DNA from 2 places in the Gordonia sp. DT218 genome. Region 1 is predicted to be linked to the other one. Evidence: predicted binding sites of a transcription regulator. Region 1 holds the regulator's gene; the other holds the start of a gene.
The links. The regulator LexA, encoded in region 1, represses DNA repair genes until DNA is damaged. The targets are predictions, from matches to a motif close to CGAACANNTGTTCG.

Region 1 (14,971 bases):
AGGGTCCGGTCGAGGCTCGGGTTGGCGGTGACAGTAACGATCACCGGATCCGCTGATGGTCGTGTCATGGGGTCCTCTCGGTCACGCGATCACGACATCGATTCCGCGGACCGACAGGGCCGCGGAGGTGGCCGGGTCGATCCCGGCGTCGGTGACCAGCACGTCGATATCTGCGAGATCGGCGAACGAGGACAGGTCCTCGCGATCGATCTTTGATGAATCGGAAAGCACCACTACGCGATTGGCAACCCTGACGATCGCTGCCTTGATGGCGGCCTCGTCCGGATCGGGTGTGGAGAGTCCGTGTGACTCGCTGATCCCGTTCGCACCGACGAAGGCCGTCGAGATGCGTAGTCGCTCCAGGGCCGCCACCGTCTCGGAGCCCACGGTCGCCTGTGTGAGTCCGCGGACACGGCCGCCCAGGACATGGAGGCCCGACGAGTGGTGGCCGGCCAGCGCCGCGGCGATGGGGATGCTGTGGGTGATCAGGGTCAGACGGCGGTCACGTGGCAGGGCGAGGGCGGCCTGGAAGGTGGTGGTGCCGGCGTCGAAGAAGACAGAACCACCGTCCGGTGGGAGGAACCGGATCGCCGCTCGGCCGATGGCGACCTTTTCATGCGTGTGGGTCATCTGTCGTTCGTCGATGCCCAGCTCACCGAACACCGGTGTGGAGCCCGGCCGAACCGCACCGCCGTGTACCCGCTGGAGATGTCCTGCGCGTTCGAGGGTCGCGAGGTCCCGACGGACCGTCTCACTGGTCACGTCGAACAGCGTGGCCAACGCGGCGACGGATGCGCGGCCGTTGGCCCGCACCTGATCGGCGATCGCCTGCTGACGTTCTTCGGCGTACACGGAAGTCCTCGTCTGTTGGAATCTGTGGATTTGTATGTTGCTATATCTGTGTTTACGCCTGTTTATGTTGACAAGTCAAGGTTTTCTTGTAACTTGAATCACATAACCTTCAGTGCGGGCTCATTACCCACAGGACCCGCTGTTCGAGACAGGCCGGTAAGTCCTGGGCCGGAACGGCTCGCGGACCGACGGACGGATAGGGACTTCGGTGACACAGACACAGGTTCTGCAGGGGACGCCGGTGGTGGCGGGTAAGGCCTTCGGACCGGCGATCTGGCCGGGCGCTCGTCCGGAATACGACCCGAGCGCGGCGGAGGCTGCCGTCGCCGAGGACGAGCGTGATGTCGAGACCAAACGCTTCAGCGACGCCGCCGCGGCGGTGGCGGGACGGCTCCGGGAGCGGGCCTCGCATGCCTCGGGCGCGGCGTCGGAGGTGCTCGTGGCGACCGCGGGTCTGGCCGAGGACCGTGGTTGGGTCGGTGCGGCGTCGGCATTGATCGCCACCGGCACCCCCGCGCCGGCCGCGGCGGTGGCCGCGACCGAACAGTTCGCCGCGATGTTCACCAAGCTCGGCGGACTGATGGCCGAACGGGTCACCGATCTCAACGACGTCCGGGATCGGGTTGTCGCCGAGTTGCTCGGGGTACCCGAGCCCGGCGTACCGGAACCGCCCGTGCCGTCGGTGCTGCTCGCCGACGACCTCGCCCCGGCGGATACTGCCGGACTCGATCCGACACTGATCATCGCGTTGGTCACACGTCTCGGAGGTCCGACGAGTCACACGGCGATCATCGCCCGTCAGTTGGGGATTCCGTGCGTTGTCGCAGTCGGCCGGCTCGCGACCGTGGCCGTCGGCACCAGAGTGCTCGTCGACGGTACGGCGGGCACTCTGGAGATCGAACCCGACGAGGCGAAGGCGCTCGCCGGTGTCGACGAGAGCCGCCGCAAAGCTGCTGCGGTGGCGTCGTGGACGGGCCCTGGGGCGACCGCGGACGGACATCGGGTCTCGGTGCTCGCGAACGTCGCCGACGGGGCGTCGGCACGGACCGCATCCGGCTATCCGGTCGAGGGGGTCGGGCTGTTCCGCACGGAGCTGGCGTTCCTCGATCGCGCCGAGGCGCCGACGATCGCCGAGCAGACGACGCTGTACCGCGAGGTGATCGACGCGTTCGCCGATCAGAAAGTGGTGATCCGGACGCTCGACGCCGGGTCGGACAAGCCGCTGAAATTCGTGACCCAACTGAATGAGGCCAATCCGGCGCTGGGCGTCCGGGGCAATCGCATCGCCATCGACCATCCCGATATCCGCGCGGCGCAGCTCGATGCGATCGCGGCCGCCGCGCAGGAGGGCGGAGCCACGCCGTGGGTGATGGCCCCGATGATCGCATCGCCTTCCGAGGCAGCGGAATTCGCGGGCGAGGTGCGTCGCCGTGGGTTGGTCGCGGGGGTGATGGTCGAGGTGCCGGCTGCCGCGATCCTGGCTGCGGCGATCCTGGCGGAGGTCGACTTCGTCTCGATCGGCACCAACGATCTGACGCAGTACACGATGGCCGCCGATCGGATGTCGGCCGAACTCGCCACGCTGACGGATCCGTGGCAGCCGGCCGCGCTCGCGCTGATCGACATGGTCGCCCGCGCCGGTCAGGCGGCGGACAAGCCGGTCGGGGTGTGCGGTGAGGCGGCCGCCGATCCGTTGCTGGCGTGTGTGCTCGTCGGCATGGGTGTCAGTTCGTTGTCCGCGGCGCCCGCCGCGGCTGCCCCGGTCGGCGCACGCCTCGCGGAGGTGACTCTCGACCAATGCCGGTCTGCCGCACAAGCGGTGCTGACGACCGCCGGTCCCGCCGAGGCCCGTGCGGTCGCGTCGGCGGCGCTCGACGGCTGACCCTCAGGCGACCCTCACACGCGCCGCATCACCGTGACGACCTTGCCGAGGATCGCGGCCTCGTCGCCGGGGATGGGATCGAAGAGCTCGTTGTGCGGCATCAGCCAGACGTGACCGTCCTTGCGCTTGAACGTCTTCACGGTCGCCTCGCCGTCGATCATTGCTGCGACGATGTCGCCGTTGTCTGCGACGTTCTGTTGCCGGACCACCACCCAGTCGCCGTCGCAGATGGCGGCGTCGATCATCGACTCGCCGACGACGCGCAGCAGGAACAGCGATCCCTCACCGACCAGTTCTCGCGGGAGCGGGAACACGTCCTCGACGGCCTGCTCCGCCAGGATCGGTCCGCCGGCGGCGATCCGACCGAGGACGGGCACGAAGGTCGGCGTGGGCAGCTCCTGACCGTCGGCGAGTCCGGCAGCGGCACCGCCCGGCGGGGTGTGGTCGCCGTCCTGGATGTTCACCGCACGCGGCCGGTTGTGATCGCGCTTGAGCAATCCCTTGCGTTCCAGGGTGCGGAGCTGATGCGCCACCGATGACGTCGAGGTCAGTCCGACCGCGTCGCCGATCTCGCGGATACTGGGCGGATAGCCACGCTCCCGCACGGACTGGCGGATGAACTCCAGGACCCCGCTCTGGCGTGCGGTGAGGGCTGTCTCCGCGAACTCGGGGTCGGCGACGACAGGTGCCGGATCGGACGACTCGTCGGGGGCGTCTACGCTCTCGTGGATCGCGCGGGAGGCTCCGCGCCGCCCGCCGGCCTTGTCGCTCATCGCTGAGTCCTTCCTGTCGGCTGTTGCATCGTCGGCTGTCGCCGAATCGGGTTCGTCTCGCAAAATTGCTGGTCGATCGCGTGTCTCACGGCCGAGGTTAACCGAACCGGCCGACAGGTTCAAACATTTGTTCGACGCGTGTCGAGACTTTGTCGGCGCATCGTGCTACAAATCGAACATGCGTTCCATCGAACATGTGATCGAGGGGACGGCCGATTCGGATCCCAGGAGGACACGATGAGCACAGCCACCTTGACCCGTGAGGCGTCGACCCGCGAGACGCTCGTGCGCGATCTGCCGAGCAGCGGGACCCGGTCCCGCGAGACACCGACGCGCGCGCCGCGACGGCCGGTCACGTCGGGCGTCGGCACGCGTCCCCGGCGCGCCGCCAGGGTCGAGCCGACCCGTCCGGCCGACCGACGTCCGGCCGGGCGTTACAACCCGGGCACGACGATCGTCGGCACCCGGTGTGCGGCACCGGCGGACGATCGGCGGGTCTATGCCCGCCGTCGTGCGGCCGCACTGGCGGTGCTGGTCGGGGGTGCACTGGCCGCGCTCGTCTGGGTCGTCGCCATCGTGGGGACGAACTACGCCGCGTCCGTCGCCCCGCAACCGGTGGGCACCGAGGTGGTGCATGTGCGGCAGGGCGACTCCCTGAGCTCGATCGCCGATCGGGTGGCGCCGGATCTGCCGCGCCAGTCGGTCATCGATCAGATCGTCGAGCGCAACGCCCTGCCCGCCTCGGGCCTCCATGTCGGGCAGGCGCTGATCGCGCCCGCATACCGCTGAGCAACGGACGGTATCCTCCATGGCACAGGTTCCAGCCGGGAACCGGCACGGCGTAGCGAGCATCCGGTGCGCCGGAGTGTCCCGAGATGTGCGTGAGGACAACATGCGCTGCCCGTTTTGTAAGAACGAAGACACCAAGGTCATCGACTCGCGTGTCGCCGATGAAGGGCAGGCGATCCGACGGCGCCGTTCGTGTGCGGAGTGTGGTCGCCGGTTCTCGACGGTGGAGAGCGCCGTGCTGTCGGTGGCGAAACGCAACGGGGTCACCGAGCCGTTCAGTCGTGAGAAGGTGATGCGCGGAGTTCGTCGGGCGTGCCAGGGCCGCGCGGTGGCCGAAGACGCGCTCGCCCAGCTCGCGCAACAGGTCGAGGATGCCGTTCGCGCATCCGGATCGGCCGAGATCCCCAGCAACGAAGTGGGATTGGCGATCCTCAAGCCGCTGCGTGAGCTCGACGAGGTGGCCTACCTCCGATTTGCGTCGGTGTACCGCTCGTTCGACTCGCTCGAGGACTTCCAGCGTGAGATCGATGACCTGCAGGGCGACTTGACGCACGGGAAGACAGTGGACGCCACGGGGTCGATCGTCTCGGAATGACGGCGCCCGGGCGATGTGCGCTCGGACATGCGCTCAGCGGAACCCGTCCAGAGAGCTCAGCGGAACGCGTCCAGAAAGCTCAGCGGAACGCGTCCAGAGAGCTCAGCGGAACGCGTCCAGAAAGCGGAGCGCTCGCTTCTCGGAGATCGGATAGGCGGTACCGAGGCGCTGCGAGAACAGACCGACCCGCAGTTCCTCGACCATCCAATGTGCGTACTCGTTGAAGGCATCGCGCCGACCGACGGGGAGCTGGGCGACTCGCTGATTCCAGTGCGCGATCACGCGGTCGACCGCGGCCAGGGCATCGCGATCGCGGCTCGATGATGCCAAGAGGTCGGCCAATCGGTTCTCCGCCGCCTGAAGGTATCGGGGGATCTCGGTGAGATATGTGCGTGGGGTGGCCGCCACGAATCCGTCGAAGACGAGATTTTCCAGTTGCTCGGACACGTCGTCGGCCGCGACGGACCCGCTGTCCTGCTCGATCTCCGATCGGAGCGGGGCCAGATGTCGGAGAACGTCGGTGGCGAGCGCGAAGTACTCGGGGGCCGCGTCCGTCACGGTCGATCGGATCTGGTCGCGGAGCCGCGTGAACTGGTCCGGCGTCCGGATGATGGTGAGATCTCGGGTGGCCACGGCATCGCGGACCGCGCGCCGGGTGCAGTCGGCCAGCAGATCGTCACCTCGCCGATACGGGCTCTGACTCAGCGCCAACCGTCCGGCGGGGTCGAGGGTGCCGATGATCTTCTTGGACAGCGTCGGGATCGTCGTCTCCAGCAACACCACCACCGCGTTCGTGAGCTTGTGGTCGCGTTCGGTCGCGGTGACGGACTCGGTCCGTGTCACGCCGGTTGCTCGGCCTGCATCGTCCCGCACGACATCGAGGCCCGGATAGCGGGTGATCGTCTGGCCCGCGACAGTCGTAGTGGTGGTTTCGGGCAGGTCGCCGATGCCGTCGGCACTCCACGAGGTGTGGACGGCGCGGCGATGAGAGGTGTCGTCGTGCCCGGCGAACCCCTTTTTCAGGTCCGCCAGTGATTTGCCGCTCGCGACCACCGTCCCGGTGCGATCGGTGACGGCGAAGTTCATCGTCAGATGCGCGGGGACACGCTCGAGCGAGAAGTCACCCGGCGACACCGTCATGCCGGTGATCGAGGTGAGCTCGCGAGCCAGACCGGTCAGCAACGGCTCCGACCGGGGTGTCAATCGCGACACCGCGAGGTCGGCGAAGCGCTGAGCGGGCGCCATGGACTTGCGGACGACCTTCGGCAGGGATCTGACCAGCTCGGTGGCGAGCTCGGAACGTAGGCCGGGGACTGACCAGTCGAAGCCGGCGGGTCGTACGTGATCGAGCAGCGGCCGGGGGATCACGACGGTCACCCCGTCGTCGGGAGCGCCGGGCTCGAATCGGTAGCGCAGTTCCAGGCGGGTCTCACCCTGCTGCCAGGCTCCGGGAAAGTCGGTGTCCGCCACGGTGACATCGGCGGCCACGTCCTCCGGCTTCAGGTCGAGCAGCTCCGGATGCTCGCGCCGCGTCTTCTTCCACCACGTGTCGAAATGCCGCGCCGACACCACGTCACCGCCGACGCGTGCATCGTAGAACTCGAAAAGCTGTTCCTCACTGATCACCAGGTCGCGACGACGGGCGCGGTGCTCGACGTCGGCGGCCGCCTCGAGGAGGTCCCGATTCCGGTGGAAGAACACATGATCGGTGCGCCAATCGCCCTCGACCAGGGCGTGGCGGATGAACATCTCCCGTGAGGTCGGCGGATCGATCGCGCCGTAGGGAACGCGTCGCTGAGCGACGAGCGTGACGCCGTAGAGCGTCACCCGCTCGTAGGCCATCGCCGACGCGCGCTTGGCGGACCAGTGCGGCTCGCTGTACGACCGGCGGACGAGGTCGCCCGCGAGTTTCTCGGCCCAGAGGGGGTCGATGCCGGCGACGGTGTGCGCGAACAGTCGTGAGGTCTCGAGGATCTCGGCGGCCATGATGAAGGGTGGTGGTTTACGGGCGAGCGACGAGCCTGGGAAGATCGCCAGCGATGTGTTTCGGGCACCGATGTAGTCGCGTGAGTCTCCCTGGCGGACTGCGATGTTGCCCAACAGTCCGGACAGGATCGAACGATGGATGGCGTCGGCGTCGCGTGGCGACGCGGTGGCGGTCCAATCGAGGTCGGAGACGATCCGCGACAACTGGCGGTGGAGCTCCTGCCATTCCCGGATTCGCAGGAAATGCAGGAACTCGCTCTCGCACATCCGGCGGAACCGATTGCCGGACAACTCCTTTCGTCGGTCATTCAGATATTCCCAGAGTTCGAGATACGAGAGGAACTCGGAACCCGGCACCGCGAACCGGCGATGCGAGGTGTTGGCGGCCTCGCGATGTTCCGCCGGCCGTTCGCGGACGTCGGGCACCGACAACGCCGCCGCGATCACCAGGACGTGGTCGAGACATCCGAGTTCGTGCGCGGAGATCAGCATCCGTGCCAGACGCGGATCGACCGGTATCCGGGCCATGTCCCGACCGATTCGGGTGAGGACCGGCTCATGATCGTCGCGAGCGGTCTCACGGATCGCGCCGAGTTCGGTGAGCGCGGCCATGCCGTCACGGATGGCGCGAGCATCGGGCGGCTGCACGAAGGGGAATGCCGACACGTCGCCGATGTGCAGGGCGGCCATCTGGAGGATCACCGCGGCGAGATTGGTCCGCAGGATCTCCGGATCGGTGAACGCCGGGCGGTTGTCGAAATCCTCCTCGGAGTACAGGCGAATGCAGATGCCCGGCGCGACCCGACCGCACCGACCGGCGCGTTGCCGGGCGGAAGCCTGGGAGATCGGCTCGATGGGAAGACGATTCACCTTCGATCGGGTGGAGTAGCGCGAGATGCGGGCGGTGCCGGTATCGATGACGTAGCGGATACCCGGGACAGTCAGCGAGGTCTCGGCGACGTTGGTGGCGAGGACGATGCGCCGCCCGCTCGACGGCGCGAAGACGCGTTGCTGGTCGGCGACCGACAGCCGCGCGAAGAGCGGGACGATCTCGGCACCCGCCGAGACACGATGGCGCAGGGCATCCGCGGTCTCGCGAATGTCCCGTTCGGTCGGCAGGAACACCAGGATGTCGCCGGTGCGGTGCGACGACCACAGCTCGCCGACGGCCTGGTCGACGGCTTGGACCTGATCGAGGTCGCGATGGTCGGAATCGGGGTCCCGGTCATCCCCGAACGGGCGGTATCGGACCTCGACGGGATATGCGCGCCCGGACACTTCCAGGATGGGTACGTCTCCAGTGGGCCGGTCGCCGTCCGCAGGTCCGTCGGATGCGAAGTGCCGTGCGAACCGATCGGGCTCGATGGTCGCCGAGGTGATGATGACCTTGAGGTCGGGGCGGCGCGGCAGCAGTCGCTTCAGGTACCCGAGGATGAAGTCGATGTTGAGGCTGCGTTCGTGGGCCTCGTCGATGATGAGGGTGTCGTAGTGGCGCAGCAGAGGGTCGGTACCGATCTCACGGAGCAGGATGCCGTCGGTCATCACCTTGACCAGGGTGTTGGCGCCGGCCCGGTCGGTGAACCGCACGGAGTATCCGATCGCCTGACCGATCTCGCTGTCGGTTTCGTCCGCGATGCGGCGCGCGACCGAACTCGCAGCGATCCGCCGTGGCTGCGTGTGGCCGATGGCGCCTCGGATGCCTCGGCCGAGCTCGAGACAGATCTTGGGTAGCTGGGTGGTCTTGCCCGAACCGGTCTCACCGGCGATCACCACCACCTGGTGATCGGCGATGGCGGCGGCGATCTCGTCGCGAGCCGCCGACACCGGCAGGTCCGGCGGGAAGGTGATCGTCGGTACCGTCGCACGGCGACGATCGACGCGGTGCGTCGCGGCATCGACATCGGCGGCCAGCTTGTCCCAGGCCGCCCGTTTCGGTGAGCGACCGAGTTTGTCGAGACGTCGGCGCAGACGGTGCGCGTCGAGGATGGTCACGTCGGCGAGGCGATCGGTGAGCGCTCGTCGGTCCTCTGCGGTCGGAACGGGCATGATCTGTCCAGGATATGGGGTCGACGGAGGTGACCCGGCGCACGCCCGGCATGATTGGGGGATGGCTGGTTCACTGTGGCACGGTTTCGCTGATATGGGTTCGGTCTCCACCAAGGGGCCGTTCGTGGTCACTCGCGGACAAGGAACGCGGATCTGGGACGCCTCCGGACGCGAGTATCTCGACGCGACGGCGGGTCTCTGGTTCACCAACATCGGCCATGGCCGCACCGAGGTGGCCCAGGCCGTCGCGGATCAGCTGGGTCGCCTGGCGCACTACTCAGGGTTCGGCGACATCACCGCCGACGTCACCGCGGAACTCGCCGAACGGCTCGCCGCAATCGCCCCGGTTCCTGACAGCAAGATCTTCTTCACGTCGGGTGGCAGTGACTCTGTCGACACGGCGGCAAAGCTGGCCCGGCGCTACTGGCACGAGCAGGGCAGGCCGGAGAAGAACATCATCGTCGGCCGCACCAAGGCGTACCACGGCATGCATGTGGCGGGCACGGCGCTCGCGGGCATCCCGGGCAACCGCGAGGGCTACGGCGAACTCATGCCCGACGCCGAGTCGGTGGAGTGGGACAACGCGAAGAGTCTCCTCGGCCTCATCGAGCGTCTGGGCGCCGACCGCGTCGCGGCGTTCTTCTGCGAGCCGATCATCGGTGCCGGCGGGATATATCTGCCTCCCGAGGGGTACCTCGCCGAGGTCCGTCAGATCTGCCGCGACCACGATGTGCTGTTCGTCGCCGACGAGGTGGTCACCGGATTCGGCCGCATCGGTGGTGATTCCTGGTTCGCGTCGTCCCGTTTCGACCTCGCGCCCGACATGATGACGACCGCCAAGGGCCTCACGTCCGGATACGTGCCGATGGGTGCGGTGTTCATCGCTCCCCACATCGCCGAGCCGTTCTTCGCGGGCGGGGTGTGGTGGCGCCACGGCTACACCTACGGCGGGCATGCAGGTGCTGCCGCGGCCGCGATGGCGAACCTCGACATCATCGAGCGTGAGGGTCTGCTGGCCGAGGCGACCCGCCTGGAAAACGATCTGGCGCAGGCGCTCTCGCCGCTGGCAGACCTCGACTCGGTGTCGGAGGTCCGCACCGGCCTGGGCGCGGTCACCGCGGTCCAGTTGTCCGACCCCGCGCAGGCGGTACCGATGGTCGGCAGGCTGCGCGAGCACGGAGTCAGCGGCCGTGCAGCGGGCCAGGGTGCGCTGCAGATCTCGCCCGCCTTCGTGATGACCACCGACGAGGTCGGCGAGCTCGCCGACCGGATGCGGGCCGCGCTGGGCTGAGCCCGGGACAATCGAATCTGCCCCCGGCCCTCCGTTGTCGGAGAGTCGGGGGCAGATCTGTATACGGGATCGGTCAGACCGACGCAAGCACCTCGGTGGTCGCGATCGCCTGGGCGACACCGGCGACGATCGAGGCGACTTTGAGAGCCTCGAAGATCGCCTCACGATCCACGCCCGCCTCGCGCAGCGTGTTCTCGTGCGCACCGACACAGTGCTCACAACCGTTGATCGACGACACCGCGAAAGACCACAGCTCGAACAGCGCCTTGTCCACTCCGGGATTGCCGATGATGTTCATGCGCAGACCGGGGCGCAGGTCGTCGTACTTGCCGCCGAGGAAGCCGCGGCCACGGTAGAAGACGTTGTTCATCCCCATGATCGACGTCGCGGCGAGCGCGGCGTTGTAGGCCTCGGCCGACAGTGTGTCGGCGGCCTCGTCGGCGATCTCGGCCAGCACCTTGGCATTACGCGTCGCGGCCGCGGTGGACAGCAGGGTGCCCCACAGCTGCTCTTCGCTCAGCGCCGTGGTCCGGCTGATCGAGCCAAGGTTCAGCTTGAGGTCCTTGGCATACTCGGGCAGCGCTTCCTTGAGATTGTCGATGCTCATGTGGTCCCCTCTCAGACGCTCGCGGTCAGGAGTTCACCGGCGTCGATGGTCGGATCACCCTTCTTCCAGTTGCAGGCGCACAGCTCGTCGGACTGCAGGGCGTCGAGGACACGGAGAACCTCGTCGACGTTGCGGCCGACTGAACCGGCGGTCACCGAGACGAACTGGATCTCGTTGTTCGGATCGATGATGAAGGTGGCCCGGTCGGCCACCCCGTCCGCATTGAGAACGCCCGCCGCGGAGGCGAGTTCGCGCTTGAGGTCGCTCAGCATGGGGAAGGGGAGGGTCTTGAGGTCCTCGTGCTGTGCCCGCCACTGGAAGTGCACGAACTCGTTGTCGACCGAGGCGCCGAGTACCTGGGCGTCACGGTCGGCGAACTCGTCGTTGAGCTTGCCGAAAGCGGCGATCTCCGTGGGGCACACGAAGGTGAAGTCCTTCGGCCAGAAGAAGACGATGCGCCACTTGTCGGGGTGATCGTCACTGGTGACCGTGGTGAAGTAGTCGTCCGGCTTCTGGGCGTCGACCTTGGACAGGTCGCCCCCGATGACCGCGGTGAGGTGGTAGGAGGGGAATTGGTCGCCGATGGTCAGCAAAGCCATGCTCTGTTTCGCTCCTTGGTGGTTCGATCAGCGTCGGTGCGTCATAAGAGGACGCGGATTCGTCGTCAGACATGCACCATCGTGCCGGAATATCGGCAAGAGCGAAACGTGATGATACGCACTATATTGATAGGCATGGCCAATAAAAGTCATCAACCGTCGACGACCGCTCTGCGCGCATTCGTGGCCGTCGCCCATCGTCGTCATTTCGGTTCTGCAGCAGATGATCTCGGGGTGAGTCAACCGACCCTGTCGCAAGCGCTCGCCGGTCTCGAGGCCGGTCTCGGAGTGCAACTCGTCGAGCGGACGACGAGACGTGTCTTCCTGACGCCGGAGGGGGAGAGGTTGCTGCCCAGGGCAATCGCCGCCGTGGATGCGATCGATGAGCTGCTTGCCGAGGCGTCGGGAAGCGGTGACCCGCTCGCCGGGCCGATGCGGGTAGGCCTGATACCGACGGTCGCCCCGTACATCCTTCCGGCAGTGCTTCGTGGTGTGGCAGAACGCATTCCGGGGCTGCAGATCCAAGTGGTGGAGGATCAGACCGCGCGGCTGCTGCGGCAGTTGAGAGACGGATCACTCGACGTGGCCATCGTGGCGTTGCCCACGAACGAACGTGGGATGGCCGAGGTTCCGCTGTACACAGAGGATTTCGTCCTCGCGTTGCCTGCCGCCCATCCGCTCGCGGGCCGACGCAGGGTGGACCCGGCGTCGCTCGCCGACCTGCCGTTGCTCCTTCTCGACGAAGGTCACTGCCTCCGGGATCAGGCGTTGGAGGTGTGCCGGCTCGCGGGCGTCCGACCGGACGTCGGGCAGACACGGGCGGCGTCTCTGGCGACTGCGGTGCAATGCGTGGAGGGTGGTCTGGGGGTCACTCTGATCCCGCAGACCGCCGTGGCGGTCGAGACCGACGGTGGTCATCTGGCCACCGCAACCTTTGCGCGGCCCCGTCCGGGCCGGCGGGTGGGGTTGGTGTATCGCGAGTCGGCGCGACGGGCCGAGGCGTTTCACACTCTTGCGGGCGTCATCGCCGATCTGGTGGTCGCGACCGGCACTGTGCGGCGGGGCTGATCAACCCGCCGACAGCAACCCGATTCGCGCCGACAGCAACCCGATTCGCGCCGGCAGAAACTGAAATCACCCCGAGAGCACCACATGTCCTGGCAGCGCTCCGGTCGACAGGGTGCTGTCGGCGAAATGTCGGTTGCTGTCGGCGCGATGCCCGGTTGCTGTCGGCAGGAATCGGGTTGCTGTCGGCGAGGGGTCGGTTCAGCGGCGGGGTTCGAGGACGAACACCGGGATGACGCGGTCGGTCTTGGTCTGGTATTCGGCGTAGTCGGGCCAGGCCTCGACGGCACGGGCCCACCAGGTCTCGCGTTCTTCGCCGGCGACCTCGCGCGCGGTGTAGTCGCCGACCTGCTCCCCGTCGCGGAGTTCGACATGCGGTTCGGCGACGAGGTTCCAGTACCAGACCGGATGCTTGGGGGCGCCGCCGAGCGAGGCCACGACCGCGTAGTCGCCGTCGTATTCGACACGCATGAGTGGCGTCTTGCGCAGCTTGCCCGATTTGCGGCCGACCGAGGTGAGGACCACGACGGGTTTCCCCTTCATGGTGGTCGCGGCGGTGCCGTTCGACTCCTCGTATTCGCGGACCTGATCCGTGGCCCAATCCGCCGGGCTGGGTTCGTACTCTCCGGTGAGTGGCATATCTCCTCCAACGTGGTCGGTGGACCCGACTATTCCACACCCGCCCGGCTGAGTTGCTCCCATTCGTCGACCAGGCTGGAGTCGACCTCGCGGACCATCGCCCCGACCCGGTCGGTGATCTCGACGACCTCCGGGGTGCTGACCGCAGTCGGAAGGCCTTGTCGCAGAACTCGATAGCAATCGGAAAGATACCGCAAGACGACGCCCTCGCTGCGGGCGAGTCCGTACTGGGAAATGAGTTCGGTGAACGTCATCGACCGTTCGAGCATCTCGCGTAGCACCGACTTCGGCGACGGCGGATACGACGACACCCAAGGGTGTCCGCGACGGTAGACGCCGAATGCGAACTCGATCTCATCGGCGAGCGGACGGGGCCAGGTGATCTCCTCCAGCCGGGTCATGCGCTCCTCGTATTCGATACCGTCCGACTTCATCTCGGCTATCGCCGCGTCGCGCGTGACCTTGCGCTGGGCGAAAAGCAGTGGGCGCGGATCCTCGAGGGTGGACTCGAGGATCGAGAGCACATCGAGTGAGTATGTTCCCGAGTCGGGGTCGAGGATCTCGAAGGCGGCCAGCGCGAACGACGAGAGCGGATTGGTGAGCGCGAAGTTCTCCGGCATGTCCACCGACATCGCGACGTTCTTGCCGTCCGGGTCGGGAGCATCGAGTTGGATGACGATGCCGGACTCGCGCAGGCCTCGGTACAGCTCGATGGTGTGCCGGATGTGGCGGAGTTGCCGGTTGCGTGGCTCGTGATTCTCCTCGAGCAGATGCCGCAGTGCCGCGAAGCAGTCACCCGGCCGCGTCAGCACCTCCATCAGGATCGCCGTGGTCATCCGGAAATGCGACCGCAATGGCTCGTCGGGTGCATCGATGAGTTGGGTGAATGTCTTCTCGCCCCAGGAAACGAAGCCCTCCGGCGGCTTCTTGCGGACCAGCTTGCGGAGCTTCTTGGGGTCGTCGCCCGCCTTTGCCACCGCCCGCGCATTGTCGACGTCGTGCTCGGGCGCCTGGACCACCACATAGCCGATGCTGTCGAATCCGGCGCGGCCCGCGCGCCCGGCGATCTGGTGGAACTCACGCGCGCGAAGACGTCGGACCCGGGTGCCGTCGTACTTGCTCAGCCCCGCGAACAGCACGGTGCGGATGGGCACGTTGATGCCGACGCCGAGGGTGTCGGTACCGGCGACGACCTTGAGTAGTCCTTGTTGCGCAAGACGTTCCACGAGCCGTCGGTAGCGCGGCAGCATCCCGGCGTGGTGCACGCCGATCCCGGAGCGCAGCAGTTTGGACAGGGTCGCACCGAAACCGGTGTGGAAGCGGAAATCGCCGATGGCCTCGGCGATGAGCGCCTTCTCGGTCTTGTCGGCGATCTTGGCCGACAACAGCGCCTGGGCGCGTTCCACTGCGGAGGCCTGGGTGAAGTGGACCACGTAGACGGGCGCGCGACCCGCGGAGATCAGGTTCTCGATGGTCTCGTGAATCGGCGTCATCGCATACGTGTGCTCGAGTGGTACCGGCCGATCGGTGCCGGTGATCGCCGACGTCGGGCGTCCCGTGCGTCGCTGAAGGTCGTCGACGAAGAACGAGACGTCGCCGAGAGTCGCCGACATCAAGAGGAACTGCGTGTGCGGCAGTTCGATGAGTGGCACCTGCCACGCCCAGCCCCGGTCGGTCTCGCCGTAGTAGTGGAACTCATCGGCGACGAGAGTGCCGATGTCGCTGCGCGATCCGTCACGGAGTGCGAGGTTGGCCACGATCTCGGCCGTGGCGCACACGATCGGGGCATCGGCGTTGACGGCGGCGTCGCCGGTCACCAGACCAACGGCCGCCGCGCCGAACATCGC
Region 2 (14,971 bases), on a different contig from region 1:
CGGGAGCGGGGCGGGCGGGCTCACCGGTGCGTTGGCCGCTGCCGCGGAAGGACTCGATACGCTCATCATCGAGAAGGCCTCGGTCTTCGGCGGTAGCACGGCGCTGTCGGGCGGCGGGGTATGGATTCCGAACAACGCCACCCTTCGCCGCGAAGGGATCGTCGACTCACGCGAGAATGTGCGCGCCTATCTCGACGCCGTCGTCGGCGACCGAGTTCCCTCCGCCAACGTCGACGCCTTCATCGACGAGGGACCGCGGATGGTCGAGTTCCTGGAGAAGACCAGTCCGCACATGCGTTTCCAGTGGTGTCCGGGCTACTCCGACTACCATCCGGAGCGGCCCGGCGGCCGTCCGGAAGGCCGGTCGATCGAGCCGCTGCCGGTCGATCTCAAGCAACTCGGCGAGGACGAGAACCGGTTGCGCCCGGCCGCACTGGCCACGCCTCCCGGTCTGTTCATCACATCCAAGGACTTCGTCGCCCTCAACATGGTGATGCGCACCTGGAAGGGCAGGCGGACCGCGTTGATGACGGGCCTGCGGGCAGTCAAAGCGGTTGTCCTGCGGCGCCATATGGACACGCTCGGCCGAGCACTCGTCGCCCGGCTCCGACTGGCGTTGAAGGACGCGGGCGTGCCACTGCTCCTCGACACGCCCTTGGAGTCACTCATCACCGACGCGTCCGGTGCGGTGATCGGCGTCGTCGCCGATCACCGTGGCGAACAGATCCGCATCCGGGCCCGGGCCGGAGTGTTGCTGGCGACCGGAGGGTTCGAACACAACGACGAGATGCGCAAACGCCATCTCCCGTCCGGCGGGCAGGACGACTACAGCGCGGCGTCGAAGGACAACACGGGAGACGGAATAGTCGCCGGCGCCGACGTCGGTGCCGCGGTGGATCTCATGGACGACGCCTGGTGGATGCCGTCCTTCCAGCGTCCAGACGGCATCAACCAGGTGCTGGTGTCCGAGCGATCGATTCCGCGTTCGATCATCGTCGATCAAAGCGGCCACCGGTTCACCAACGAGGCGGCGCCCTATGTGACCTTCGTGCACGCCCAACTGGCAGGCGGTCACGAACCGGCCTGGTTCATCTTCGATCGCACCGCGAAGAACCGGTATCCGATCGGCGGCATCATGCCTGGACAGTCGTTCCCTGCGGACTGGTCACAGAACGGTCTCCTGGTGAAGGCGAGCACCCTCGGGGAGCTCGCCGCCGCCATCGACGTCGACCCTGCCGCATTGACCGGAACCGTGGAGCGCTACAACGGTTTCGCGCGCGGCGGCAAGGATCTCGATCACGGTCGCGGCGACAGTGCATACGACAACTACTACGGCGACCCGAGTCTCGATCAGCCAACGCTCGACGTTCTCGATCGCGGCCCGTTCTATGCGCTCCGCATGCGTGCCGGTGACCTCGGCACGAAGGGTGGTCTCGTGTACAACGCCGACGCACAGATCCTGCGCAACGACGGAACCGTCATCGACGGTCTCTTCGCGACCGGCAACACGTCGGCCTCGGTGATGGGCAACGACTACGCGGGCGCCGGTGCGACCATCGGTCCCGCCATGGTCTTCGGCTACGTCGCGGCACGCCGCGCCGCTGCCGACCGCTGAGGCCTCCGATGCAAGAGTTGACCTGCGGTACTTGCCGAACCACCGTCCTCGCAGAGAAATTCAGTCCGAGCCATACCAGCATTCAATGGCTCGAGGATGCCGCCCACGCGTGCCCCGAATTCGCTCGCATCATCGCGGCCGGCGAGAACGTGAGCGCCATTCCGACCTGTCCCGCACTCCGCGAAACCATCGAAGAGGCCGCCCGCAACGGGCGGTTGGCGACCGACAGCATTCGGGTCGAGCCGACCCGCGGACTGCCCCACCGATTGCGCCGCGATCAGAACACCCCAGGAGATTGAGATCATGAGCACTCCAGTAACACCATCGGACACAGCACAATTGGCCGGCAAGGTGATCGTCGTCAGCGGCGGTGCGCGCGGCCTCGGCTCGGCGTTCGCGCATCGCATCGTCGCGCGCGGCGGCAAGGTGGTGATCGGCGACATCCTCGACGACGTGGGCAAGCAGACCGCCGAAGATCTCGGTGACGCCGCACGCTACGTCCGTCTCGACGTCACCGATCCCGACCAGTGGGCGGAAGCCGTCGCACACGCACAAGCCGAATTCGGCTCCCTCACAGGGATCGTCAACAACGCCGGGATCTCGACGGGAGCATTCGTCGAGCAGGACACGCTGGAGAACTTCCGACAGGTCCTCGAGATCAACCTCGTCGGCGTGTTCAACGGCATCCGCGCCGCCATCGCACCTCTGCGAGCGGCGGGCGGCGGATCGATCGTCAACATCTCTTCTGCAGCCGGTCTCACCGGATTGCCACTCACCAGCGGCTACGGTGCATCGAAATGGGGCGTCCGCGGACTGACCAAGATCACCGCGGTAGAACTCGCCACGGATCGCATCCGCGTCAACTCGGTCCACCCCGGGATGACCTACACGCCGATGACATCGTCGATCGGTATCGAGACCGGCGATGGCAAATATCCCAACACGCCGATTGGTCGGGTGGGGCTCCCGGACGAGATCGCCGGCGCCGTCAGCTTCCTCCTGTCCGACGATGCCGCATACATGACCGGTGCCGAGCTCGCCGTGGACGGCGGATGGACCGCGGGCCCCACCGTCGCCTACGCGATGGGACAGTGATCATGACCGTGACAAATCCCGCTGCGACGAATCCCGCTGCGACGAATCCCGCTGTGACGATCCCCGGGGTGACGACACGCGAGATCGCCACCTCCCGTGGCGTACTCCGCTACCACGAGGCCGGCGACGGACCGGTCCTGCTGCTTCTGCACGGCTCAGGTCCCGGCGTCACCGGGCTCCGCAACTTCAGCGGAAATCTATCGTTCTTCGCGGAGCATTTCCGTTGCCTCGTCCTGGAATTCCCAGGTTTCGGCGTCAGCGACGACTTCGGCGGCCATCCGATGGTCACCGCGCTGGCCGCGGTCGAGGAGTTCGTCGACGCGCTGGAACTGACGGATGCCGCGATCATCGGCAACTCGATGGGCGGCGGCGTCGCCCTGAGCTATGCGGCCGCCCACCCGGACAAGGTCCGGAGCCTCGTCACGATCGGCGGGATCGGCAAGAACCTCTTCAGCCCGGGACCCAGTGAAGGAATCCGGCTCCTGCAAGAATTCACCGACGACCCGAACCGCGAGCGACTCGTGCGCTGGCTGCACTCGATGGTCTACGACCCCGCCTTGATCACCGACGACCTCATCGAGGAACGCTGGGCGCAGGCCACCGAGCCCGGCACGCTCGAGAGCGCGCGACGGATGTACGGGTCAACGGCATTCGCCGCGATGATCGCGGCGATGGAGAACTCGGACACTCCCCCGCCCTGGGCGACGATGCACAAGGTCAGCGCACCCACTTTGCTGACGTGGGGCCGCGACGATCGCGTGAGCCCGCTGGACATGGCGTTGATTCCGATGCGGACCATCCCGAACGCCGAGCTGCACGTGTTCCCGCAATGCGGCCACTGGGCGATGATCGAGCAGAAGTCGGCTTTCGAGAGCGCGGTGTCTGCGTTTCTGCGGCGGGTGCCCGCCGTCGGCGGCACCCGATAGCGACAGTCACCCACAGGAGGCCAGGCATGACCAGCACGCCCAGATCCGTCCGACCGCTCGCAGCGTCCGAAATCGACCAGTTCACCTACCAAACCGACGTGCTGGTGATCGGATTCGGCTGTGCCGGAGCGGCTGCCGCTCTCGAGGCGGACGCTGCCGGCGCCGACACGATCCTTCTCGAGCGGCAGAGCGGTGGAGGTGGATCGGCCGCGTTGTCCGGCGGCGAGATCTATCTGGGCGGCGGCACAGGAATCCAGCAGGCGTGCGGATTCACGGATACGCCTGCGGAGATGGAGAAGTTCCTGCTCGCGGCCCTCGGCCCGGACGCCGACGCCGACAAGGTCCGACGTTACTGCCGCGGGAGTGTCGAGCACTACGAATGGCTGGTCGCACAGGGTGTTCCGTTCAAGCCCTCGCTGTGGGACTCACCCACCTGGGTCCCGCCGACCGACGACGGCCTTATGTGGATGGGAGAGAACGCCCATCCCTTCTGCGATCTCGCGACGCCTGTACCCCGCGGCCACCGCGTCACGTCCGACGGCTTCGGCGGCAAGGTTCTGATGGCCGTGCTGGGTGACGCGATCGCGGCATCGGATGTTGCCGTCCACACCGATACCGCGGTCCAACGGCTCATCGTCGAGAACAACCGCGTCGTCGGCGTATCCGCGCGCCATTTCGGCGAGGCCGTCACCTACCGGGCGCGGGGCGGGGTTGTGATCACGACCGGCGGGTTTGCCGACAACACCGAGATGGTCGCTCAGCACGCTCCACAGCTGGTCGGTCTGGGCGTGAACAGCGACGGCGGCGACGACGGTCGCGGTATCCGGATGGCACAAGCCGCCGGTGCCGCGATCCAGCACATGTCGGCCGGCCAGGTCGGCATTTCGTTGATCCCCGGGATGATGGTCCGCGGGATGATCGTGAACGAACTGGGCCAGCGCTTCATCAACGAGGACGTGTATCCCGGCCTCGTCGGTCAGGCCGCTCTGTTCAAGCATGGCTTACGGGTCTGGGTGATTCTCGACGAGAAGGGGTACGAGGAGGTCCCGGAGGACGAGAGATGGGGCGTGGTACCTCATTTCGTCGCCGAGTCCGTCTCGGAGCTCGAACGCGAGATCGGCATGCCTGACGGAGCCCTACAGAACACCGTGGCCGAATACAACCGGTATGCCGGCGAGGGCATCGATCCCTACTTCCACAAGTCCGCCCGGTGGTTGCGGCCATTGCAGGCTCCATTCGCCGCCATCGACGTCCGCAAGGGCATCGCCCCACCGGAATACGGTGCCGCCGGTGGCGGCGGAGCAGAGGTCTTCACCCTCGGTGGCGTGTGCACCACAGTCGACGGGGCGGTCCTGGATCTCGACGGAGAGGCGATACCAGGGCTCTTCGCGGCCGGGCGCGCGACGTCGGGCCTGCACTCCTGGGGCTACATCAGTGGCACCTCACTGGGCGACGGCACCTTCTTCGGCCGACGCGCCGGCGCCGCTGCGGCCGAAAGGCGTTGACAACGCCACACTCCTGGGACACGTGCCAAGACTCGTCACCCAACTGAGCTCGCCGTCCCCTCGCCGAGCTCGCCATCCCCGCCGAGCTCGCATCCTCCGCCGAGCTCGCATCCTCCGCCGATCGAGTAGAGCGAGGCGCCAGCCGAGCTCGCCATCCCCCGCCGATCGAGTAGAGCGAGGCGCCAGCCGAGCTCGTATCGAGATCCCCGCACCCAACCCCGGAAAATCTTCTGCACTATCTTCAAGAAACCCCTTGACGTCGAACATACGTTCGAATACCTTGAATGGCATGAGAACTTCGGGGGAACTCATGACCACAGTCAATACCGTTGTCGATTCGGTGCGCGACCTGCACTTCGACGACGTTTCGAATCTGACGAAGCCGTCGGCATTCGACACCATGAGAGCGCTCATCGTGATGCGCAACCTGCTCGAACACCGCATGGCGACCGTGGCCGGCCACCTCGACCGCCTCGGGGTCGCCAAAGACCACGGCCGCAAGATGACCGAACTACTGATAGTCATGGGCCTCGCCCCCGCATTCGCCGCCCGGCTACAACGCGTCGCCGCGGCTTCGTCATCGTTGCCGACACTGCACGCACATGCCATCGACGGTGCGATCTCCGGTGAACACGTCGACGCCATCGTCAAAGGGGTGGCGCATACTGCTTCGCGGTCTGCGGAACCGATCGACGACGCGACGCGTCTGACCTTTGTGACAGATCTCCTCGGCCAGTTCTTCTCTGGAGCCACACCCGCCCAGATCGCCAAACGTGCTCGTGCACTGGGTAATCAGCAGGCCGACGACACGGGCGGAGTTCCCGCGGCCGAAGACCGTAATCTGAATACCCTGTCGAAATCCATTGATACCGATGGTCGCCTGGAAGTGCGTGCCGACCTCAACGTCGAAGTCGGCGAAAAGTTCCATGCCGCCATCGAAGAACTCGCCAAACCCCGGCCGGAACCCAACGGGTCACCGGATGCGCGGTCGACTGAGCGCCGCCAAGCCGATGCACTGGAGACACTGCTCGACATCGCCGCCCGCGGCACCGACACCGCATCCGCACCGCGGACTCAAACATTGATCACCGTGCCGGCGCAGAGACCCGCACAGGCGCAGTTGGAGTTCATGGGCTCGATCACCGAAGCCACCCTGTACACCCTCACGTGCGACGGCACCATCACCACCATGATCGTGGACGGGGAAAAGGTGCCCCTCGACATCAGCCGGGAGAAACGACTGTTCCCGCCGCCGATACGAAGAGCCCTGCATGAGCGCGACAAGTGCTGCATCAAATGCGGTGCGCCGGCATCCCGTGCGCATGCGCACCATCTGCGTCACTGGGCCGACGGTGGCGAAACCTGCCTGGAAAACGGTTGTTTACTCTGCCCGTCCTGTCACGCCGACGTTCACCACAACGGCTGGGACGTGGTGATGGGATTCGACAAACACCCCTGGCTGATACCACCGGCCGCCTTAGACCCCAAACGGCAACCGATACCGGCTCACAACCGACGCACACTGAGTTTCGACAACCTGCCTTCGGCCGCCTGACCCGGCCGATCCCCGCCACCTGACCCGTTGTCGCTCCTCCATTCCGAACACGCTCCTTCGGTCGAAGCAGCGGGAACGAAACGGTGCAGCGAGAACCCACCATCCGACGCGACGATTCACATGACTTCCCACGCACCTGGTCCCGGCCGGGACCGCATCTGTCCCTTGAGAACTCAATAGTGTGAGAATCGGGCGTCACCTTACGGTGTCGCGTACCCGACGGCCACCCAGATCAGGGTCTTCCGACCCCGAACTGAGTGGTGCGCGATACGCGACACCGTATGGGCGTCGTCGCCGATCAGGCGGCGCCGAGAACCCCAGTGGTCTCGATGATTTCATCACTCGCTCGCCGTGGCATGGCCAGCGCTGTCAGCGCGCCCACCACCGAGACGATCGCACCGATCACGAAGGCCACCTTGAATCCGTCCGAGTCATAGAACGTGGCTCCTTCCGCAACCATCGCGACATGCGAATTGTTCAGCACGGTGAACGCGACCACCGACAGCACCGCCGGGAAGATGCTCTGGCTCACGGCGACGATGCTGGCCGTACTGGCCTGCAGCGTGGGCGACACGGCCTCGATCACCAGGTTCGGCACGGCCGCATACGACATACCCTGCCCCAGACCGAGGATCACCGCTCCAAGGATGATCGTCGACTTCTCCGAATGGTTGAACGCCACCACGAGCATGCCGAGCGCCATCAGCGAGAGGCCTGCGAGCATGAGCAGCCGGGGAGCGAGACCGCGACTCACCAACACACCGACGAGGAGTCCGCCGGTCACGATCGCGATCACCATCGGAAGCTGGAACAGCGCGAAGTCCTCGGCCGACAGACCCCAGCCGTACCCGAGGCCCAGCATGCCGGGAACCATCACCATCATCGGCAGCAGCACCGCGAACAGCCCGGAGATCCCGTACGCGACACCAGCGCTGATGGTCGTGAGATACACCGGACGACGACGCAGCACATCCAGATCCACCAGAGGCGCGGCAACCGTTCTCGCCGACACCAGCCACGCTATGAGCAACGCAACCCCGCCGAGAAGATAGGTGAGAGTCGATGATGCGGTCCAGCCCCAGGACGGCCCGAAACTGACGCCGATCAGCACCCCGGCGAGACCTGCCCCGAGCAGCACCGCGCCCACCAGATCGACGGTTGTCCGCACCCTCAGCGGCGACTCGTCGACGGTGACGAGAATCGCGAACCCGATCGCGACCACGACGGCGAAGAGAAACCAGAAGATACTGCGGAATCCGAAGTCGTCGATCAGCCAGCCGGTGAGGAACGGCGCCGGCACCGCCACCAGGCCCATCCCGGTTGTCGCAATGCTGACCGCCAGCGCGACGGCCTTCGGCGGGAACACATCTCGGATCAGAGAATAACCGAGGAATAGGCACGGGACGAGGAACCCGGCCAGTGCACGGCCGGCGATCATCACGCCGTACGAGGGCGCGATCGCCGACAACAGGCACCCGGCCGCAGCCAACGCGACACAGACGAGCAGGAGTCGACGTTTACCGAACATGTCCGAGAGGCGGCCGATGACGGGCGCGGTGACGGCGCCGGTGAGCAGGAATGCCGTGAGCAGCCAGGCCCCCTGCGTTGTCTGGTAATGGGTGACGATGAACGGCAGTGCCGTCGAGATCATCAGATAGCTGATCGCCAGGACCTCCAGCAACAGCACGATGGACACGAGACCGAGCACGAGCCGGGGCGTCCAGACCCGCTGGTCGTCGGATGTCGCCGCGCCAGGCGTGACGCTCGAGCCCTCGCTCGGAGTGGGTTGTACAGGCATCGCATACCTTCCATGGACACCGACCCACAGACCTCGGGCCGGTACGAAGTGATCGACGACCACAGGATGTGGTGCCAGTCACATCACACCGGCGCCGAACTGCCTGCACCAGCCGAGGCTCCCGCTGTCCGGGACAGATTATCCGGCAAGGCTAGTCACGAAATATTCTGCACTGCAACCATATTGCGGATCTCACAGCCACCGACGCACACGACGACGTGGTCCCGCTCCACACGGGCCCACGTCGTCGGTCGGAATCGAGTCCGGTTGTCAGCGTTGCGTCGACCCCGCATCCACGGGCAGCGTGACCGCGGTGATGTATCGCGCCTCGTCCGAGGCGAGGAACAGTGCGGCGTTCGCGATGTCGACCGGCTCGATCCACGGGACCGGCAGCATGTTCATCGTCTGGGCCGCCGCGGCGAACTCCTCACGGGTGGGGTTCTCCAGATCCGGCCGGAACGCCTTGCGGACCATCGGGTTCTGGATCATCGGCGTGTCGACGTTGGTTGGATGTACAGAGTTCACGCGAATGCCGTGCGGCGCCAGCTCATGTGCCAGCGACCGCATCAGGCCGACAACGCCGTGTTTGGCCGACACGTAGTGGGCAACTCCGGACAGTCCGCGCAGCCCGGCGATGGAGCTGGTCAGGATCATCGCACCACCGCCCTGTTCAATGAGATGCGGCGCGGTCGCCTTGCAGGTCTGCCACACTCCCGTGAGATTGACGTCGATCATCGTGTTCCACGCGTCGTCGGAGAGTCCGACCGCCGCACCCTTCGATGTGATACCCGCTGTGGCGCAGACGATGTCGAGACCACCGAGATCAGCGACAGCAGCGTCGACGGTGGCGCGGAGGAATGTGCCGTCACGGACGTCGACAACTGCGGAGATCACCCGTGAGCCCAGCTTCTCGGCAAGCAACGTCACCTCGTCGAGGTCCTCGGAGGTCGATGGCGGCGTCACTGTCGTCTCCACGGACTGGCAGATGTCGAGGGCGATGATGTCGGCGCCCTCCTCGGCGAAGCGCAACACCTGCGCTCGCCCGATGCCGCGTGCCGCACCGGTCACCAGAGCCACGCGCCCTGCCACGCGGCCCATCACGAGACCTTCGCCACGAGGCCGGCATCGACGACGACATTCGTCCCGGTGACGTAACGCGCCTCCGCGGACAACAGGAACAGCACGGCGTTGCTGACGTCGACGGGGCTGACCCACGGCACGCCGAGCAGGTTGCGGGAGGCGAGCGCGACTGCTGCGTCGTCTTCGGCGGGTGCTTCGAGGTCGGGGCGCAGCTTCGCGAAGACCTGTTCATTGAGGATCATCGACGTACCCACCGATCCCGGGTGGACAGCGTTCACCCGGATACCGTTCGGGCCGAGTTCGTTCGCCAATGTCTGGGTCAGCCCGACGACGCCGTGCTTGCTCGCGCAGTAATGCGCGGTTCCCGCCATCCCCTTGAGCCCGTTGGTCGATCCGATGATCACCACCGACCCGCCCCTTTCCATCAGGGGCACCGTCGCCTTCACCGTGTGCCACGCACCGGTCAGATTGATGTCGACGACCCGTCGCCAGTCGTCGTCGTCGATCTCCCACGATGGGCGGGCCTCCGGGTAGACACCGGCGTTGGCGACCACGGCATCGAGGCGACCGAGTTCGTCGACGCCTGCGCGCACAGCAGCGGCGAGGCTCTCGAAGTCACGGATGTCGGCACAAGCGGTGACGCAGCGCCCGCCCACCCAGTCGACCTCGCGCAGCGTGCCGGCCAGATCGTCGACCGACGCCTCTAGGTCGACCGCGATGACACTCGCACCCTCCTCGGCAAGCCGCACGCAGTGGCTTCGCCCCATCCCCTTGGCCGCGCCGGTGACCAGGACGACCTGATCGCTCATGCGGTTCATCTCGTTCTCCCGAAACACCTGTGCATGGCCGCGACCATAAGGTCAGGTGATCGCGCTGGAACCATCTGTCTCCCACTCAGCGGGCCACCGCCGAGATCTCTCCCGGACAACAGAATCCGCCACTCCGCGGGGCCGACCCACCGCACACCATGACGTCATCGCAACGAAGGAGGTTCCTATGACGACGGTTGCCGCGCGCGTGGCCCCACCGCGTCCCGCGTCGGCCCGCGTCTCACGCGTCATCGACGAGACCCGGCACGCGAAGTCCATCGTGTTCGAGGTGCCCGCCGACCGCACGCACGACTTCACCTATCGTCCCGGGCAATTCCTGACCTTGCGCATCCCGAGCGATACGACAGGGTCGGTGGCGCGCTGCTATTCACTCGCCAGCTGCCCGGTCAGCGACGCCGAGCTTATGGTCACGATCAAACGCACTGCGGACGGTTATGGCTCCAACTGGTTGTGCGACAACGTGTCCGAAGGAGACATCGTCGACCTGCTCCCGCCCTCCGGCGTCTTCACGCCGGCGTCGGCCGACGAGGATCTCCTCCTCTGGGGGGCCGGGAGCGGCATCACCCCGCTGTTCTCGATCCTCAAGTCCACTCTCGCGACCGGGAGTGGGCAGGTTGCCCTCGTCTACGCCAACAACGACGCCGACTCGATCATCTTCGACGAACAACTGCGCGTACTCGCCGCCCGGCACCCGAATCGTCTGGTCGTGATCCATTGGCTCGAATCCGTCCGGGAGCGCCCAACCGCCGACCAACTCGCGCGGTTGGCCGAACCGTTCGCCGACCGACACTCGTACATTTGCGGTCCCGCGGGATTCATGGCGACCGTGCGGGACGCGATGGCGAGTCTCGGCGTACCGCGGTCACGGGTGCACGCCGAGGTCTTCGCATCTCTTCGCGGCGACCCCTTCGCCCAGCGCGCATCGGAACCACACGCACCGGAACCGGCCGCGGAGTCCGATGCCCTCGCCACGACGACCGCGCAGGTCGATACCGACGGAGACACCCACACCATCGACTGGCCGCGATCGCAGAACCTGGTGGAAGCGATGCTCGCCCACGGGGTCGACGTCCCCTTCTCCTGCCGCGAAGGGCAATGCGGCACGTGCGCGTGTGTCGTCGTCGACGGCGACGTGACGATGACCGACACCGGCGTGCTCGACGAGGACGACCTCGAAGCCGGCTACGTCCTGGCGTGCCAGGCCCGTCCGAACGGTGATTTCGCCCGCATCAGATTCTGATCGACAATCCACTCGAGAAAGAGGGAACAATCCTGTGTTGACCACGATTCGCCGGCGGAACGGCATCCGCCTCGCCGTTGCGGCCGTCAGCATCTGCCTGACGTCCGTCGGGATCGCCACGATTCCGGAGTCCGCACCGTCGGCATCCGCGGCTCCGGTCGCCGGCGCGAGCATCGGGATCTCGGCAGCCAATGCGCGTGATGTCGGCGGCTACGCGACTCGGGACGGTTCCACCGTCCGCACCGGCTTCGTCTATCGCAGCAATGCACTCAACACGTTGACCGATGCGGACAAGCAGAAGCTCGTCGCACTGGGCATCACCGACATCGTCGACGTCCGGTCACCCAACGAGGTCGCCGCGAGCCCTGACAGTCTCCCGCCGGTCCGATACACCAAGCGGCCGATCTGGGATCCCGACAACGATTTCTATCTGACGGTCAACCGGATCATCGGAAGTGGCCCGGCGGCCCAGCAGCAGGCCCTCGGCGGGGGCAAGGCAGCGCGGATGATGCAGGACTACTACCGCTGGATGATCACGGACGCGGCCGCCCGCCGCCAGGTCGGCTCGACCCTGCGTGACATCGCCACGTCCTCCACACCGCTCCTCTTTCACTGCACGTCGGGTAAGGACCGGACCGGTCTCATCTCGGCTGTCCTGCTGACCGCCCTCGGCGTACCCGAGCGGACCGTCTTCCAGGATTACCTCGCATCGAACTCTCGCCTCGCCGCGAGCAACCAAGCGCAGATGAAATACCTCGTCGACCGCGGTCTGGTGACCGACCCCGCGCTGTTCACCCCGGTCCTCGGCGTCCAGAGAGATTTCCTCGCGGCGTCGTTCGACCAGATCCGCCGGTCGTATGGCTCGTTCGACCGCTTCCTGGATCGCGGACTGGGCGTCGACGCGGTGACCGTGAAGGCCCTCCGGGCGAAGATGTTGCGCCGTGGCGGGCTCCCTCCGCTGTTCGGATCGCTCGACGGCGGCAGCTCGAACTGACCCGGAGTTACGGGCCTCCTCTGGCGTACCATTTCTGCAACGTGTTCTAATTCAGAACAAGAACTTGTTGCACCCCGCGGCGCACGAAGGGACTTCCATGGCCGGCGCGACCGATCCTGCAGAACAGACCACCACGGCACAATCCACAAAGAGCGAGACGTACGACGTCATCGTCGTCGGTGCCGGGGCGGCCGGCTTGAGCGCGGCCATCACGGCCGCCGCGAGCGGCCTGAAGACCGTCATCATCGAGAAGTCCCCGTACTGGGGTGGCTCGACCTCACGCTCGGGCGGTGGTGTCTGGATCCCGAACAACTCGGTGCTGAAGCGGGACGGTGTCGACGACACCACCGACAAGGCCCGCGAGTATGTGCACGCGATCATCGGCGAACACGCACCCGCCGAGCGCATCGACGCCTACATCGACCGTGGGCCCGAGGCGCTGGACTTCCTCATGAAGAACGCCCCGCTCGACCTCGAATGGGTGAAGAACTACTCCGACTACTACCCCGAGGCCCCTGGCGGCCGCCTCGGCGGTCGGTCCGTCGAGCCACGCCCGTTCGACGCCCGCAAACTCGGCGACGACCTCAAGACCCTGCATCCGCAGTACACCAAGGCGCCGCTGAACATGGTGGTCCTGCAGTCGGATTACCGCTGGCTCAACACCGGTCTCCGGCACTGGCGGGGTCCGCTCCGGATGGCCAAGGTCGGCAGCCGGTTCTTCTGGGCCCGCTCGCGTGGCAAGAAGCTCATCGCGATGGGCGCCGCACTCGCGGCCGAACTCCTGCTCGGGGTCCGTCAGCTCGGAGTTCCGCTCCGTCTCAACACCGGTCTCACCGATCTGCTGACCGAGGACGGCCGCGTGGTCGGTGTGGTCGCCGAGTCCGACGGCGCGACCTTCCCCATCCACGCTCGGCACGGCGTGATCCTGGCGTGCGGCGGCTTCGAGAACAATGCCGAGATGCGGCGCAAGTACCAGCGGGAGCCGATCGGTTCGGACTGGACCACCGGCGCACCTTCCAACACCGGTGACGGCATCAGTGCGGGACAGAAGATCGGTGCTGCGGTCTCACTGATGGACGACGCCTGGTGGGGCCCGACGATCCCGCTGCCCCGCGGTCCGTGGTTCGCGCTGTCGGAACGGTCCGTTCCCGGCACCTTCATCGTCAACGAGCAGGGACAGCGATTCATGAACGAATCGTTGCCGTACGTGGAGGCGGTGCATCAGATGTACGGCGGCGAGTTCGGTCAGGGCGAGGGGCCCGGCACCAATGTGCCGTCGTGGCTGATCTTCGACCAGAACTGCCGCAACCGCTATCTGTTCGCGGGAATCAACGCGCGCCAACCGCTTCCGAAGAAGTGGCTTGAGTCGGGTGTGGTGGTCAAGGCCGACACCATCGCCGAACTCGCCGAGAAGACCGGCCTGCCGGCGGACGCCCTCGCGGCGACCACCGAGCGGTTCAACGGCTTCGCACGGTCAGGTGTGGACGCCGACTTCGGACGCGGCAAGAGCGGCTACGACCACTACTACGGCGACATCACCAACAAACCGAACCCGAGCCTCGGCGCCGTGGCCAAGGCGCCGTTCTATGCGGCCAAGATGGTTCCCGGCGACCTCGGTACCAAGGGCGGCATCGACACCGACGCGTCCGGTCGCGCACTGCGGGCCGACGGCTCCGTGATCGACGGCCTCTACGCCGCGGGCAACACCAGCGCACCGGTGATGGGCCACACCTACGCCGGCCCCGGCGCCACCATCGGCCCGGCCTTGGTCTTCGGATATCTCGCGGCCCTCGATGCCGCGGCGAAAGCGCAGACCGCCGCACCGTCCACGAGCACCACAGGAGCCTGATCACCGTGCCCATCGATCCATCCGTAGCCGTCGGCGCCGATCTCGGCGAGGTCTCGTTCGAATGGTCGGCCTCTGACGTCGCGCTGTATCACCTTGCCGTCGGCGCAGCGGCCGACCCGATGGACACCGCCGGGCTCGCCTACATCGACGACGTCGCGCCGAAGGTTCTGCCGACGTTCGCCGCTGTCGCCGCGTCGTTCCACATGACCGAGCCGCCGACGGTGAACTTTCCCGGCATCGACATCGATCTCGCGAAGGTGGTGCACGGGAGCGAGAAGATCACCGCACACCGACCGGTGCCGGCGACCGGCAAGGCGACGAGCCGAACGCGGATCGTCGAAGTCCAGGACAAGGGCTCGGCGGCCGTCGTCATCCTGGAGGCAGCGACCTCCGACGACGCTGGTCCTCTGTGGACCACCCAGTGGTCGATCTTCGCCAAGGGCGAGGGCGGCTTCGGCGGCGAACGCGGCGCGTCCGCCAAGGT

Region 2: ACPXCG_RS05360 (DUF222 domain-containing protein) is a predicted target of LexA. The motif match lies at 5,402-5,415, and genes of this name have one in related genera.

Annotation. Positions count from the first base shown of each region.
Region 1 covers NZ_JBNCNS010000005.1:303,985-318,955, forward strand. The annotation lists gene ACPXCG_RS19690 (1-phosphofructokinase family hexose kinase) at 1-44, opposite strand, end outside; gene ACPXCG_RS19695 (DeoR/GlpR family DNA-binding transcription regulator) at 82-852, opposite strand; gene ACPXCG_RS19700 (putative PEP-binding protein) at 1,061-2,734, shown strand; gene lexA (transcriptional repressor LexA) at 2,749-3,507, opposite strand; gene ACPXCG_RS19710 (LysM peptidoglycan-binding domain-containing protein) at 3,745-4,296, shown strand; gene nrdR (transcriptional regulator NrdR) at 4,400-4,891, shown strand; gene hrpA (ATP-dependent RNA helicase HrpA) at 4,994-8,923, opposite strand; gene ACPXCG_RS19725 (aspartate aminotransferase family protein) at 8,985-10,214, shown strand; gene ACPXCG_RS19730 (carboxymuconolactone decarboxylase family protein) at 10,288-10,821, opposite strand; gene ACPXCG_RS19735 (peroxiredoxin) at 10,833-11,420, opposite strand; gene ACPXCG_RS19740 (hydrogen peroxide-inducible genes activator) at 11,532-12,488, shown strand; gene ACPXCG_RS19745 (nitroreductase family deazaflavin-dependent oxidoreductase) at 12,687-13,124, opposite strand; gene ACPXCG_RS19750 (DEAD/DEAH box helicase) at 13,154-14,971, opposite strand, start outside.
Region 2 covers NZ_JBNCNS010000001.1:1,145,602-1,160,572, forward strand. The annotation lists gene ACPXCG_RS05340 (FAD-dependent oxidoreductase) at 1-1,615, shown strand, start outside; gene ACPXCG_RS05345 (glucose 1-dehydrogenase) at 1,919-2,710, shown strand; gene ACPXCG_RS05350 (alpha/beta fold hydrolase) at 2,713-3,636, shown strand; gene ACPXCG_RS05355 (FAD-dependent oxidoreductase) at 3,663-5,141, shown strand; gene ACPXCG_RS05360 (DUF222 domain-containing protein) at 5,584-6,696, shown strand; gene ACPXCG_RS05365 (MFS transporter) at 6,995-8,494, opposite strand; gene ACPXCG_RS05370 (mycofactocin-coupled SDR family oxidoreductase) at 8,765-9,592, opposite strand; gene ACPXCG_RS05375 (mycofactocin-coupled SDR family oxidoreductase) at 9,592-10,392, opposite strand; gene ACPXCG_RS05380 (2Fe-2S iron-sulfur cluster-binding protein) at 10,571-11,644, shown strand; gene ACPXCG_RS05385 (tyrosine-protein phosphatase) at 11,682-12,638, shown strand; gene kstD (3-oxosteroid 1-dehydrogenase) at 12,736-14,487, shown strand; gene ACPXCG_RS05395 (MaoC/PaaZ C-terminal domain-containing protein) at 14,493-14,971, shown strand, end outside.